Maricaulis maris MCS10: one gene and its partner. The protein of the gene in region 1 interacts with the protein of each later gene in a pairwise test. Links are inferred from orthologs where the notes say so. Each region holds a gene or a part of one and is shown in the gene's direction. Other genes may lie near its edges.

The links.
Region 2: the proteins of sfsA (region 1) and MMAR10_RS13770 interact in binary tests that used the Escherichia coli proteins (3 or more experiments, as listed by UniProt). The link is inferred for Maricaulis maris MCS10 from one-to-one orthologs.

Annotation. Positions count from the first base shown.
Region 1 is NC_008347.1:1,137,766-1,144,436, reverse strand. What follows is about bases 1,552-4,523. They hold sfsA (DNA/RNA nuclease SfsA), read left to right. Parts: upstream 1,552-2,669; coding sequence 2,670-3,377; downstream 3,378-4,523. Other genes in these bases: MMAR10_RS05425 (M28 family metallopeptidase), read left to right, coding at 3,929-4,523; MMAR10_RS05430 (acyl-CoA thioesterase), read left to right, coding at 3,374-3,850; MMAR10_RS05440 (competence/damage-inducible protein A), read right to left, coding at 1,822-2,604. Outside these bases: MMAR10_RS05445 (vWA domain-containing protein), read right to left, coding at 1-1,024; more of MMAR10_RS05425, read left to right, coding at 4,524-5,611; map (type I methionyl aminopeptidase), read left to right, coding at 5,701-6,540; RadC family protein, read left to right, coding at 6,545-6,671. UniProt on the Escherichia coli protein: Binds to DNA non-specifically. Could be a regulatory factor involved in maltose metabolism.
Region 2 is NC_008347.1:2,912,438-2,919,079, forward strand. The notes cover bases 2,215-5,157. They hold MMAR10_RS13770 (glutamate-5-semialdehyde dehydrogenase), read left to right. Parts: upstream 2,215-3,029; coding sequence 3,030-4,286; downstream 4,287-5,157. Other genes in these bases: MMAR10_RS13765 (pyrroline-5-carboxylate reductase family protein), read left to right, coding at 2,215-2,983; MMAR10_RS13775 (sodium:solute symporter family transporter), read left to right, coding at 4,371-5,157. Outside these bases: MMAR10_RS13755 (acyl-CoA thioesterase), read right to left, coding at 1-630; proB (glutamate 5-kinase), read right to left, coding at 725-1,882; more of MMAR10_RS13765, read left to right, coding at 2,204-2,214; more of MMAR10_RS13775, read left to right, coding at 5,158-5,996; eda (bifunctional 4-hydroxy-2-oxoglutarate aldolase/2-dehydro-3-deoxy-phosphogluconate aldolase), read right to left, coding at 6,077-6,642. UniProt on the Escherichia coli protein: Catalyzes the NADPH-dependent reduction of L-glutamate 5-phosphate into L-glutamate 5-semialdehyde and phosphate. The product spontaneously undergoes cyclization to form 1-pyrroline-5-carboxylate.

The DNA of each region.
Region 1 (6,671 bases):
TGCCGGCCTGGGCGATGGTCTGCATCATCTGGTCATTGTAATTGCCGCGACCAAAGCCCATCACCGACAGGTAGATGCCGCTATCGCGCTTGCGGGCGACAAAGTCTTCCAGACGCTCATCCTGGGTCACGCCGACATTGAAATCGCCATCGGTGAGAAGCATGACCCGATTGACCGCGTCCTCGTCGAAATTCTGTTCGGCGAGGTCATAGGCCAGCGCCAGACCGGCCCCGCCGGCGGTTGAACCGCCTGCGCTCAGACTGTCGAGTGCGCGGTGGATCTCGCGGGCATTGCGGGCCTCGGTCGGCGGCAATACGACCCCGCTGGCACTGGCGTAGACAACCAGGGCCACGGTGTCGTCCGGGTGCAATTCATCAACCAGCAAGTGCATGGCCTGGACAGCCAGCGGCAGCTTGTCGGGTGAATTCATCGAACCGGATACATCGATCAGGAAGACCAGATTGGCCCGCGGCCGTTCGTCGGGAATGATCTCATAACCCTGGATGCCGATATGCATCAGCTGGGTGTCGGCATTCCACGGCGTCGGGGTGACCGTCACATGGGTCGCGAACGGCTCGTCGGGTCCCGGCGGCAGGGCATAGTCATAGTCGAAATAATTGACCATCTCCTCGATCCGCACGGCATCGGTCGGCGGCAAGCGGCCGGCCTCCAGCGAGTTGCGGACCAGCGAATAGCTGGCCGTGTCGACATCGATGGAGAAGGTCGAGACCGGCTCATCAGCCGTTGACATCACCGGATTGGGATCGACGTCTTCATAGCGTTCGCGGTCGACGACCAGCTGATCGGGCATCGTGAAATTCGCAACGCCGGCAATCGCGTCATTGCGATAGGCCGAGCTGCGGACACGGGACCCGGTCACGGTGACCATTTCCGACATGAAGGGCGCCGGCGGAGGGGGTGGCGGTGCCGGTGGCGGAGGTGGGGCCGTTGGCGGTGCAACGGTCGCTGTACAGGCTGCGAGCATGGCCAGGCCAGCCGTACCAATCAAAAGAACGCGTTTCATGGAATCCCCTTCCGGTCCCAAAATCCCTCACCGGTCAGACTGGGCCGGGTCCGGGACAACGACAAGTCGAAATCAGGGCTAATTCGGGGCAGGCAGCCCCGCCCGCAAGCACCCGCATCGCCACGGCGACATCGCCTGGCGTTTGGGTGGGAGGGGAACGGGATGCCGGCCAATGCCGTCAACCGGTTTGATTTGAAAAACGTGACATCGCCAACATCCCGTTCTCGGAGATTTCCCGGACGCTCTCGCCCCCGATTCCAATGCGTCAGGTAGATGGGGTCGGTCGTTTAGTGCCCCGCGACCTGGTCGCACGCCCTGCCGGAGCTATGGAATGTCACATCCAACGCGCGGACAGGCTCCGCTCGTTTCCGGGCACAAGTGACTGAGCTCGTGCCTCCCGTCCCGAAAACCGAGGGCATTATCGCGCTGGGTGGAGGGGGTGGGGACAAGTTTTCTGGATTTTGTGCGGCAAGGTGCTTTCCCTCTCCCCCGGGAGAGGGTCAGGGTGAGGGGTAAATCCCAGTAAAAACAGGGAGCATCCCCCCTCATCCGCGCTACGCGCACCTTCTCCCAAGGGAGAAGGAAGGTGCTGCGCAACGGGGATAAGTTGCGACTTTTCTTCCCCACATTGTGGGGAAGTGGGCCGGCGCGTAGCGGCGGGTCGTTGGGGCCGAGCATAGCGAGGTGGAAGCGTGGCATTCCGCCTGCGGCGGCGCCTCCGTCGCGCCCTTTCGGGCGCGACACCTCCCCACAATGTGGGGAGGAAAATCGGTGAGCCGTACCTGCGGGCGCTTACCTCAATCCACCGGATCAATCCGCGGCGTGATCCCCACCGCCTCGACCATCGCCGCGATGCGCTCGATCACCTGGTCAAGCTGGTCGGTATCCGTGGCCCGGGCAACGAGATGGGTGCCGCGCTTGATCTCGCCGGCCTTCACTTCGAGGAAATACGGATAGGAGCCGATCGAGACTTCGGGGAATTCTTTCGCCAGCACACCCAGCGCTTCAGCGACATCCCCCTCACGCAGATTATCGCCCTTGACCGAGCGCGATTTCGTCACCGCTCCGCCCTCAAGCCGGTGATCGATATCATTGAGCATGCCGGCGACAATCGAGGGCACACCGGCCAGTGTGAAGACATTGCCGGTCTGGAAGCCCGGTGCGCCAGTGACCGGATTGACGATCAGGCTGGCGCCATCGGGGATGCGGGCCATGCGCTTGCGGCTTTCGGTGACCGGGGTCTGGGTCTTGGCATACCAGTCCTCGATGATCGCCAGCGCATCGGCGCGGACATCGATGCCGACCCCAAAGGCCGCGGCTACAGCGTCGGCCGTGATGTCGTCATGGGTCGGACCGATGCCGCCGGTGGTGAAGACATAATCATGGCCGGCCCGCAGTGTGTTGAGGGCGTCGACGATGACGTCGGTCTCGTCCGGCACGACGCGGCATTCCATCACATTGATCCCCAGCGGGGCGAGGAAGCGGGCGATCTGGTTGAGGTTCCTGTCCTGGGTACGACCGGACAGGACCTCGTCGCCAATGAGAAGAACCGCTGCCGTCACACGTTTGCCCGTGGCCATGAGAATCGTCCTTAAGTCACATCTCTCAAGGTCCTATATGTCCCGGCAGACAGGAAGTCCAAGCCATGAAGTTTCCGACCGACCTGATCGAAGGCCGCCTGGTCAAGCGCTACAAGCGTTTCTTCGCCGATGTCGAGCTGGCGGACGGCGAAGTCGTGACCGCGCACTGCGCCAATACCGGGGCGATGACCGGCATCAAGACGCCGGGCCTTCCCGTCTGGCTGTCGCGCTCGGACAATCCCAAGCGCAAGCTGAAATACACCTGGGAGCTGGTCGAGGCAGAAGGCACTCTGATCGGCGCCCTGCCCAATCTCGCCAATTCGCTGGCGGAAGAGGCCGTGAATGCGGGCGTGATCAGCGAGCTGACCGGCTATGACAGCCTGCGCCGCGAGGTGAAATATGGCGAGAATTCCCGCATCGATTTGCTGCTGGAAGGCAATGACCGTCCACCCTGCTGGGTCGAGGTGAAGAATGTCCACTGGCAGCGTGGGCCCGGCATCGCCGAATTTCCCGATGGTGTGACCTCGCGCGGTGCCAAACATCTGGTCGAGCTGGCCAATCAGGTACAGGCGGGTGAGCGCGCAGTGCAGCTCTTCATCGTCCAGCGCAGCGATTGCGATGTCCTGCGCCCGGCCGAAGATATCGACCCGGTCTATGCCCGGACCTTGCGCGACAGCGCGGCCGCCGGGGTTGAAGTGCTCGCCTATGCCTGCGAGGTCTCACCGACGGCGGTTATCATCCACCGCCCCATGCGTGTGGAGCTGAGCCAATGAGCGACAACTGGAATGGCTGGGATCTGCCAGAGCCTTACATTCACCGCATCACCGTCACCGGGAAAGACATCGACAGCTTCGGTCACGCCAATAATGCGCGCTATCTGGAATGGGCAGACGAGGCCGCCTGGACGCACTGGTTCTCCAAGGGTGAGGCGTATTCCATGGAAGCCTGCGCAAAGGACGATCGCGGCATCGCCATCATTCGCACCGAGGCTGACTATCTGGGACATGTCCGCGAAGGCGACGAAATCGATTGCGCGGTCTGGATCAGCCAGTCGGACAGGCGCCTGCGGGCCGAGCGCCGCTACCAGTTCCGCCGCGCCAGCGACGGCGCAACTGTGTTTCGTGCCCTGACAAAGGTCGTCTGCTTCCAGCTGTCCACCGGTCGGCCAGCTCGTATGACGCCAATCTTTTCAAACCACTACTCGGTCTTGCCGTCCGTCGCGGCCGCGCTTGTGACTGAAAGTTAACAATCCGCCGAGATTGTCCCCTAGCCCCTGCCCCCTATAGTCCGCAGCAACACCAACACCTCTTTGGGGGAGGCTTTCATGAAGTATCTCATTACGGCTATTGCCGGACTCGCTCTGGCGGGTTGCTCGGTCGAGACCGACAACACGACAGACACTGCTGACGCGGCCTTCATGCCGAATGTCAGCGCCACGAATATTGAAGCGCATATCCGCTTTCTGGCATCCGATTACCTCGCCGGCCGCGATGCCGGTACGGACGGCTATGAAATCGCCGCAAATTACGTCGCCGCACAAATGCGCCTTCTGGGCCTCGAGCCGGCCGGCGATGACGGCACCTATTTCGCCGACGTGCCGATGCAGGAAGTGCGTCCCGATGCCGACTACAACCAGTTCACGCTGGACGGCGAAACCTTCGCCCATGGCACGGGTGCCTTTATCGGTACCAATCCGAGTGTTCTGGAGGCGGAAGTCGCCGGCGAGCTCGTCTTCGTCGGTCACGGCGTCTCAGCTGCCAATCGCGGCCATGATGACTATGACGGCCTCGACGTCGACGGTCGTATCGTTGTTGTCATGGGCGGTGTGCCCGAGAATGTGTTCGAGGGTTTGTCCGAGGAACGTGCCCACCACAATTCCGGCACCACCAAGCGCAATGTTGCAGCCGCCCACGGTGCCATCGGCATGATCTCGATCACCGGCTGGACGCAGGAGCGACTGACTGATTTTGCAGCCGGCTTCGGCAGCCGCCCGAGCGTACGCCTGACCGCGGCGACCGGCCCGTCTGGCTATGACACGGTTCAGGCCTCGGCCAATGTCACCGCCGAACTGGCCGCGCGCCTGTTTGAAGGCGCCGACATGAGCCTGGAGGATGTCCAGGCTGCCATGTCCGCCGACGAGCCGACCTATCCGCGCTTCGCTCTGCCCCACACCGCAACCATCCGCCAGCGCACCCTATCTGACCCCTTCAACGACCCGAATGTGGTGGGCATGATCCGCGGCTCCGACCCGGTCCTGGCCGATGAGATTGTCGTGTTGTCGGCCCATCTCGACCATATCGGTTCCGTGACCGAGCACATGCGAGCCGGCGGGTCCTGCCGCGCCACCGACGAGAGCGATGAAGTCTGTAACGGCGCCGTCGACAACGCGTCTGGCATCTCCATCATGCTTGAGACGGCCCGGACTTTCCTGGAAGAAGGCACCCCGCGTCGCTCAATCGTCTTTGTCGCCCTGACCGCGGAAGAGAAGGGCCTGCTGGGTTCGGAGCATTTCGCCCGCAACCCGTCGGTTCCGGCCGAGCAGATGGTCGCCAACGTCAATCTCGACATGCCCGTGATCGTCTATGACTTCGCGGACGTGATCGCCTTCGGGGCCAATCACTCCAATCTCGGACCGATCGCCAGCCGTGCCGCCGACCGCCTCGGCATCATGGTGAGTGAAGACCCGCTGCCGGAGCAGTCACTTTTTGTGCGCTCGGACCACTACAACTTCGTTCGCGAAGGCGTGCCGTCGCTCTTCCTGATGACCGGCTTCTCCTCGCCGGATCCGCGCTGGGACGAGGGCGAAGGCTTCATGGGCTTCTTGACCACGCATTACCACCGTCCGACCGACCAACTGGACGGCGAGCTGGAAGTCCTGTTCGAGCAGGGCGCCAAATTCGCCAACATCAACTACATGATCGCCCGCGAAATTGCTGACAGTGACGTGCGGCCGGCCTGGAATGATGACAGCTTCTTCGGCAACCTCTTTGGTGGTGACGCCGAGTAGACTTCAAGCCGCAGGCTGAGAAATGCAGGCGCGCGCCGTTCCAAACGGCGCGCGGTCTGTTTATAAGCGGGTCTTGAAGGAGTACCGACTTGACGACTGCCTACGAGACCGTGACCGATATCGACACCGCGAGCCCGCGTGATGGCCGCATCAAGCTTCATGGGCCTGAGGCGTTTGAAGGCATGCGCAAGGCGGGAAGTCTGGCTGCCGAAATTCTCGACATGCTGGTCGAGCACGCACGCCCCGGCAATACAACGGCCTACCTGGACAAGCTGGCGCGCGAATACGCCTTCGATCACGGCTCGATGCCGGCGACCCTGTTCTATCGCGGCTACCGTCACTCGCTGTGCACCTCGCTCAACCATGTGGTCTGCCATGGCATACCTGGTCCCAAACCGCTGAAAAGCGGCGACATCGTCAATATCGATGTGACCGTGGTGGTCGATGGCTGGCATGGTGATACCAGCCGCATGTACACAATCGGCGAGCCGCGCCGGAAGGCCGAACTGCTGGTCGACACGACCTATGAAGCCATGATGGCCGGCATCAATGCGATCAAGCCGGGCGTCACCCTGGGCACGATCGGCGCCATCATCCAAGAATATGCCGAGGAGCGCCGCTGCTCCATAGTCCGCGACTTTTGCGGTCATGGCCTGGGTCAGAACTTCCATGACAGCCCGAATGTGCTGCATTTCGGCGAGCATGGCGAAGGCCCCGAGCTCAAGGAAGGCATGTTCTTCACCGTCGAGCCCATGCTCAATCTGGGCCGGGCCGACGTGAAAGTCCTGTCCGACGGCTGGACCGCCGTAACCCGCGACAAGTCGCTCTCGGCCCAGTTCGAGCATTCCGTCGGCGTCACCGCCGACGGCGTCGAGATTTTCACCAAGTCGCCCAAGGGCCTCGACAAGCCCCCCTATTCCACCAACTGAACCAATGACCGCGTCGGCAACCCATACAGGCCACAGAGACCGGCTGCGCGAAAAACTAACCTCAGCGGGTGGACTCGCACTTCACGATTATGAATTGCTGGAGCTTTACCTGTTTCGATGCATCCCGCGCC
Region 2 (6,642 bases), 1.8 Mb from region 1 along the record:
CTGGCTGTCGGTCGCCAGATCGGTCGCCCGGATCCAGATCTGCCGCCGCGGCTCCCGCTTGCGCGGATCGATCGGCGACCAGGGATCGACCGGACGCATCTCGATCGGCCGTGGCCGGGTCATGAAACGGTAGAAGGGCTCGGGGATCTGACCCTTCATCTTGCGCAGCAGCTCGACCTCGGTCGGCAGTTCGTCGGGCATAGGGACGTCACCCAGGTCAAACTGGTGCGTCAGCCCGGCCTCCGGCTTCTGGAAGGAGGCCGTCATGTTGAGGATGGGTTTGCCCCGCTGCATGGCGATGACGCGGCGGTTCGAGAAACTGCCGCCATCATAGTCGCGCTCAACGCGGTAGATGATCGGGAAGTCCTCGTCGCCCGGTCGCATGAAATAGGCGTGCAGCGAGTGGACATGCCGCTCGGGATCAACCGATGCCACGGCAGATTTCAGCGCCTGGGCGATGACCTGGCCACCAAATACCCGACCGCGACCGCCAGGATTGCGGCGCCCGCGATACAGGTCGACATCAAGCTCTTCGACATCGAGAAGATGGACCAGCCCGGCCGCCAGCTCGGCCGGGCTGAACACCCGGCGTTCCTTCTTGTTGTCTCCTGACGTATCAGCCTCAGCCATGGCGGCGCCCTCAACTCGATCTTTCGCTCAGCCCCAATTCTGGACTGCGCACACACAAATTTCCAGCTTCGGGTACGGTCGCCAGCAGATCGGATCAGGAAGCAACAATGCGCAACGACTTGGTCGGCGCATCCCAGGGCAGATGTTGGGAATCCAGAATGACCATATTGTCGCGATTGACGATTTCCGGTCGCGCATTATAGCCCAGCAACTCCTTGACCGAATGGTCGGTGTGGCGAGCGAGCATCATGGTCTCGTCGGACGAGAAATTCGTCAGCCCGCGAGCCACTTCGTCGCCGCTCTCCGAATAGATATGCAGCACGTCGCCCTTGGTGAACCCGCCATGGATTTTCACCACATCCTCGTGACTGACCCCGGTTGCGCTGGTCTTCAGTGCCGCCGCGGCGGCATCCGTAAGCACGAGGCCACCGGCGCGGTGCAGGCGGTTGGTCAGCCAGACAGCCCAGGACGAGGCCGGGGTCCCCTTGGCAACGCATTTGGTATGCCGACGCTCGCCACTGAGCACAGCAGAAACGGGACGGTCGATCGTGCCTTCGGCGATCAGGGTGGTACACCCGGCGTTCTGGGCGAAATTGGCCGCCTGGATCTTGGTCAGCATGCCGCCCGATCCGAGCGAACTCGTCCCGGATGTGACCTCCAGATACTCGGTCACATCCTCGATCGTGTCGACGAATTGCGCCTCGGGATCTGACGGGTCGCGATCATAGAGCCCGTCAATACTGGTCAGGATGATGAGATGATCGGCCTGGATCATTTGCGCGACACTCGCAGCAAGGCGGTCATTGTCACCGACCCGGATCTCCTCGGTGGTTACCGTATCGTTCTCGTTGACGATCGGCATGATATCGCGTTCGAACAGGCGCTGGATCGTGTTCTTGGTATTGAGGAAGCGTCGGCGCTCTTCCAGATCGTCCAGCGTCACCAGTATCTGGGCGATATCAAAGCCGTGTTCCTGCGCAACCTGCCTGTAGGCATGGAGCAGGAGCGGCTGACCGCAGGCGGCCGCAGCCTGCTTGTCCAGCACGCCCGCATCCTCGGGTGAGGTCTTGATCGCATTGAGCCCCAGAGCGACCGCTCCGGATGATGCCAGCACAACATCATGTCCCTGATCCCGAAGCCGGGCGATATCCGCCAGCAACTCGTTCATGAAGGCATAGCGAAGTGTCAGTCGGCGATCATTGGCCAACAGGCTTGATCCGATCTTGACGACAATGCGTTGACGCTGGCTCACACGATTCTCCTGGATAACACGCCAGAACTCATCCCGGCGCCAATATTTCGCGCAAACTATTTAGCATTCGAAATTTTTCAACCCCAAAATCTGCCCAAACCCGTGCAAGCGCGCAGGCAGACGACGGGCCATGGCGTAATTTCTTATACGCTACAAGGCGGGGACAGCGGATGCTGCAACCGCAAATATAATTTGAATTCGAAATTGTTTTTGTTATACACCGCCCAACATCATGCTCGACCTGCCCCGGCGGATCGGGCATTTTCATGTGAGCAGGGCATTTCCGGCCGGGAGTGTCACCACGAACGGAGCGGACACGGTATGGACATTTTGGTGGTGGGATGCGGAAAAATGGGCGGTGCGATGTTGCGCCGCTGGCTCGATGCCATGCCCGCGCGCTTCACCACAGTGAATCGAAGCGGTCGCGCCCTGCCGCCCGGCACCGAACACGCTACCGGCCCGGACGCCCTCACCGGACGCCGCTTCGATGCCATCATCATCGCCGTCAAACCGCAACAAATTCCCGACGTCATGCCGGCCTATACCGACCTGCTGGCAGATGGCGGCTGCTATGTCTCGATCGCCGCCGGCTTTTCGACGGCCTCGCTGGGAAAGCTGGTCGGGGACCAGCCGGTGATCCGGATCATGCCCAACCTTCCGGCCCTGATCGGTCGCAGCGTCAACGGCCTGTTCGCCAATCCGACCTGTCAGGACAAGCATCGCGACCTGGCCAATGAGCTGGCCCGGACCACGGGAACTGCGGTTTGGCTGGACGATGAGGACGAGCTGGATCGATTGACTGCCATTGCCGGCAGTGGGCCCGGCTATGTCTTCGAGATCGCGCGCAGCTATGTCGCCGCGGCACAGGCTCTCGGCTTCTCGAAGGAGACGGCGCGGGCGCTGGTGCTGGAAACCATGGGCGGCGCCATAGAAATGGCGACCCGCTCCGACCAGGACGTTGCCGATTTGCGCAACTCCGTGATGAGCAAGAACGGCACGACCGAAGCCGGCATCAATGTACTGCGCCGGGACGGTCAGCTCGACGCGTTGCTGCGCGATACGACCCGCGCGGCCTACGACCGGGCGGTCGAACTTCGCTAATTGCCCGACCCGCCCTTCTCAACAACACTCCCACCCCAAGGAAACCATGTCAGATCGTATGCAAGCCTATATCGAACAACTCGGCCGTCAGGCCCGTGCCGCCTCCCGCGTTCTCGCGACGGCGTCCACGGAGCGCAAGAATGCGGCCCTAATTGCCGCCGCAGCCGCCCTGCGCTTGCGGGCCAACGACCTGCTCGAGGCCAACCGCATCGATGTTGACGGCGTACGCAAGGCTGGCAAACCCGACGCCTTCATCGATCGCCTGATGCTCGATGGCGCGCGGATTGAGGGGGTCGCCAGTGCGGTCGAGGCGATCGCCACGCTTCCCGACCCGGTCGGGCGCGTCCTGGCCGAGATCGACCGGCCCAACGGCTTGCGGATCGAACGCGTCGCCGTGCCGCTGGGTGTGATCGGCATGATCTATGAGTCGCGCCCGAATGTCGGCGCCGATGCCGGCGCCCTGTGTCTGAAGTCCGGCAATGCCGTGATCCTGCGCGGCGGCTCGGAAAGCCTCAACTCGACCCGCATCATTGTCGAATGCATGAAGGAAGGCCTGCGCGAAGCGGATTTGCCGGAAGACGCGATCCAGATGATCGACACCGCCAATCGCGACGCCGTCAAACACCTGCTCCAGTGCACGCAATTCGTCGACCTCGTCATACCGCGTGGCGGCAAGGGGCTGGTGACGCTCGTCCGCGACCAGGCCCGCGTACCGACGCTGCTTCACCTCGATGGCAATTGCCACACCTATGTCCATGCCGGCGCCGATCTCGACAAGGCCGTCGCCATCATCGAGAACGCCAAGCTGCGCCGGACCGGAATTTGCGGGGCCACGGAAAGCCTGGTGATCGATGAAAGCGTCGCCGCTGACCTGCTGCCGCGACTGATCGACCGCATGACTGTCTGTGAATTCCGGGGTGACCCGGCTGCCGTGACCATCGACCCCCGCGTCAAACCGGCAGACGATTCGGACTGGGACACCGAGTATCTGGATGCCTGCCTGTCGGTGAAGATCGTCGACGGGCTCGAGGCGGGGATCAATCACGTTGCCGCCCATTCGTCCGGCCATACCGATGCCATCGTCACCGAAGATGCGGACGCGGCGACCTGCTTCCTGGCCATGATCGACAGTGCGGTCGTGATGCATAATGCCTCGACCCAGTTCTCCGACGGCGGCGAATTCGGCATGGGCGCCGAAATCGGCATCGCGACCGGCAAGATGCACGCGCGCGGACCGGTCGGGCTGGAGCAACTGACCTCGTTCAAATACCTGGTTCACGGTGAGGGTCAGACACGCCCCTGATCGACGGCCCTGCCACTGGCCTTGAGCCAAACGGCAAATTCCCCAATCTTCCACCTTCCGTTTCGCTGAACCCAAGGCAAGTCCATGGATATTGAAGCTCTTATCTCGCTGGCACTCTACTTCATCCTGATGATGGCGATCGGGCTCTATGCCTATCGCAAGTCCACGGATGACGTGTCCGGCTACATGCTGGGCGGACGCCAGCTGCACCCAGCGGTGGCGGCCCTGTCGGCCGGCGCGTCCGACATGTCGGGCTGGATGCTGATGGGCCTGCCGGGTGCGATCCTGCTGACCGGCATGTCGGAAAGCTGGATTGCCATCGGCCTGATGATCGGCGCCTATTTCAACTACAAGCTCGTGGCCCCGCGGCTGCGCGTCTATACCGAGGTGGCCGACGACGCGATCACGATCCCGGACTATTTCGAGAAGCGTTTCGCCGACAATTCGCGGCTTCTTCGCGTGATCTCGGCCATCGTCATCGTGTTGTTTTTCACCATTTATACGTCAGCCGGCGTGGTTGCGGGCGGCAAGCTGTTCGAGGCCTCCTTCGGTCTCAACTACCAGATCGGCCTGTTCGTCACCGCCGGAGTGGTCGTGGCCTATACATTGTTCGGTGGTTTCCTCGCGGTCAGCCTGACCGACTTCGTGCAGGGCGTCATCATGTTCCTGGCGCTGGTACTGGTGCCGGTGGTGACCATCATGCAGCTGGGCGGTTTCGGCCCCACGATCGACGCGCTGAGCACGTTGAGCGTCGATGTTGGTGGCTGGGACAAACCCTATCTGTCGATGATCCCGCAAGAGAGCCTCGGCCTCGCGGTCATCGGCATCATTTCGACCATGGCCTGGGGCCTGGGCTATTTCGGCCAGCCGCACATCATCGTGCGCTTCATGGCCGTGAAGTCGCTCAAGGACGTCAAGGTCATGCGCCGGATCGGCATGAGCTGGATGCTGATCACCGTGGTCGGCGCCCTGCTGACCGGGGCCGCCGGCCTCGCCTATGTGAAGAGCCAGGGCATCCAGACCGCGGACGGGCTCAATGTTGCCCGGGTCGTGGAAGCGCCTGGCGATGCGACCACCACGATGGGGGATCTGGAAAACATCGACACAACCGGCGCCTTTGCTGACGGCGATGTGGTGCTCGGCGACCAGGAAACCATCTTCATCCTGCTCTCCCAGGTCATTTTCCACCCCTATATCGCCGGCTTCCTCCTGGCCGCCATCCTGGCCGCGATCATGAGTACGATCTCGTCCCAGCTCCTGGTCTCATCAAGTTCGCTGACCGAGGACTTTTACAAGGTCTTCCTGCGACGCGGTGCCAGCCAGAAAGAGCTGGTTCTGGTCGGACGCCTGTCGGTGCTGGCGGTATCGCTGGTGGCGATAGGACTGGCCTTCAATCCGGACAGCAACATACTTGGCCTCGTATCCAACGCCTGGGCCGGCTTTGGTGCCGCCTTCGGACCGGTCATCCTGGTCAGCCTGTTCTGGCGCGGCATGACCCGCCTGGGTGCCATCGCCGGCATGATTGCCGGTGCGGTCACTGTGCTGGTGTGGATTTACGGCCTGCAGCTGTCGGGCGTTATGTATGAAATCGTGCCAGGCTTCATTGCCTGCCTGGTGACGCTCTACATCGTCTCCAAGGCAACCGCCAAACCGGGACCGGAGGTCACCGACTATTTCGACGAGATGCACACGCGCGTCAAAGCCGGATAGTCGCGGTTCCTGCCGGACAAAAGAAAGCGGCGGCCCATCGGGTCGCCGCTTTTTTCTTGCCTTGAGACAGGGCTGGAGGATCAGGTCTTCATTGCCGCGGCCGCAGCAGCATTCGCCGTGATCGTATCCCAGTCGCCCGCATCGATCATCGCGCCGGTGGCAATCCACGACCCGCCGACACAGACAACATTCGGCAGCGCCAGATAGTCCGGCGCCATCTCGCGGGTAATCGATCCGGTCGGGCAGAAGCGGATGTCCGGCAAGGGACCGGCGATGGATTTGAGATAAGGGCGACCACCAGCCTGTTCGGCCGGGAAGAATTTCAGGACCTCGAACCCGGCCTCGACCGCGCTCATCGCTTCACCGGCCGTGGCGACGCCCGGCAGGACCGGAATGCCCGACGCCAGCAGTGCCGGGACAAGCTGTGGCGACAGGCCCGGAGACACCAGGAAATCGGCGCCAGCGGCCATGCTGTCGGCGACCTGCTCGGGCGTTCGGATGGTGCCCATGCCGATGATCATGTCCGGCTCGGCTGCCTTCATGGCCGACAATACGTCGAGCGCTGCCGGCGTCCGCATGGTCATTTCCACCACGCTCAGCCCGCCCGCCTTGAGGGCACGGGCCAGCGGGGCGGCCTTGGCGACAT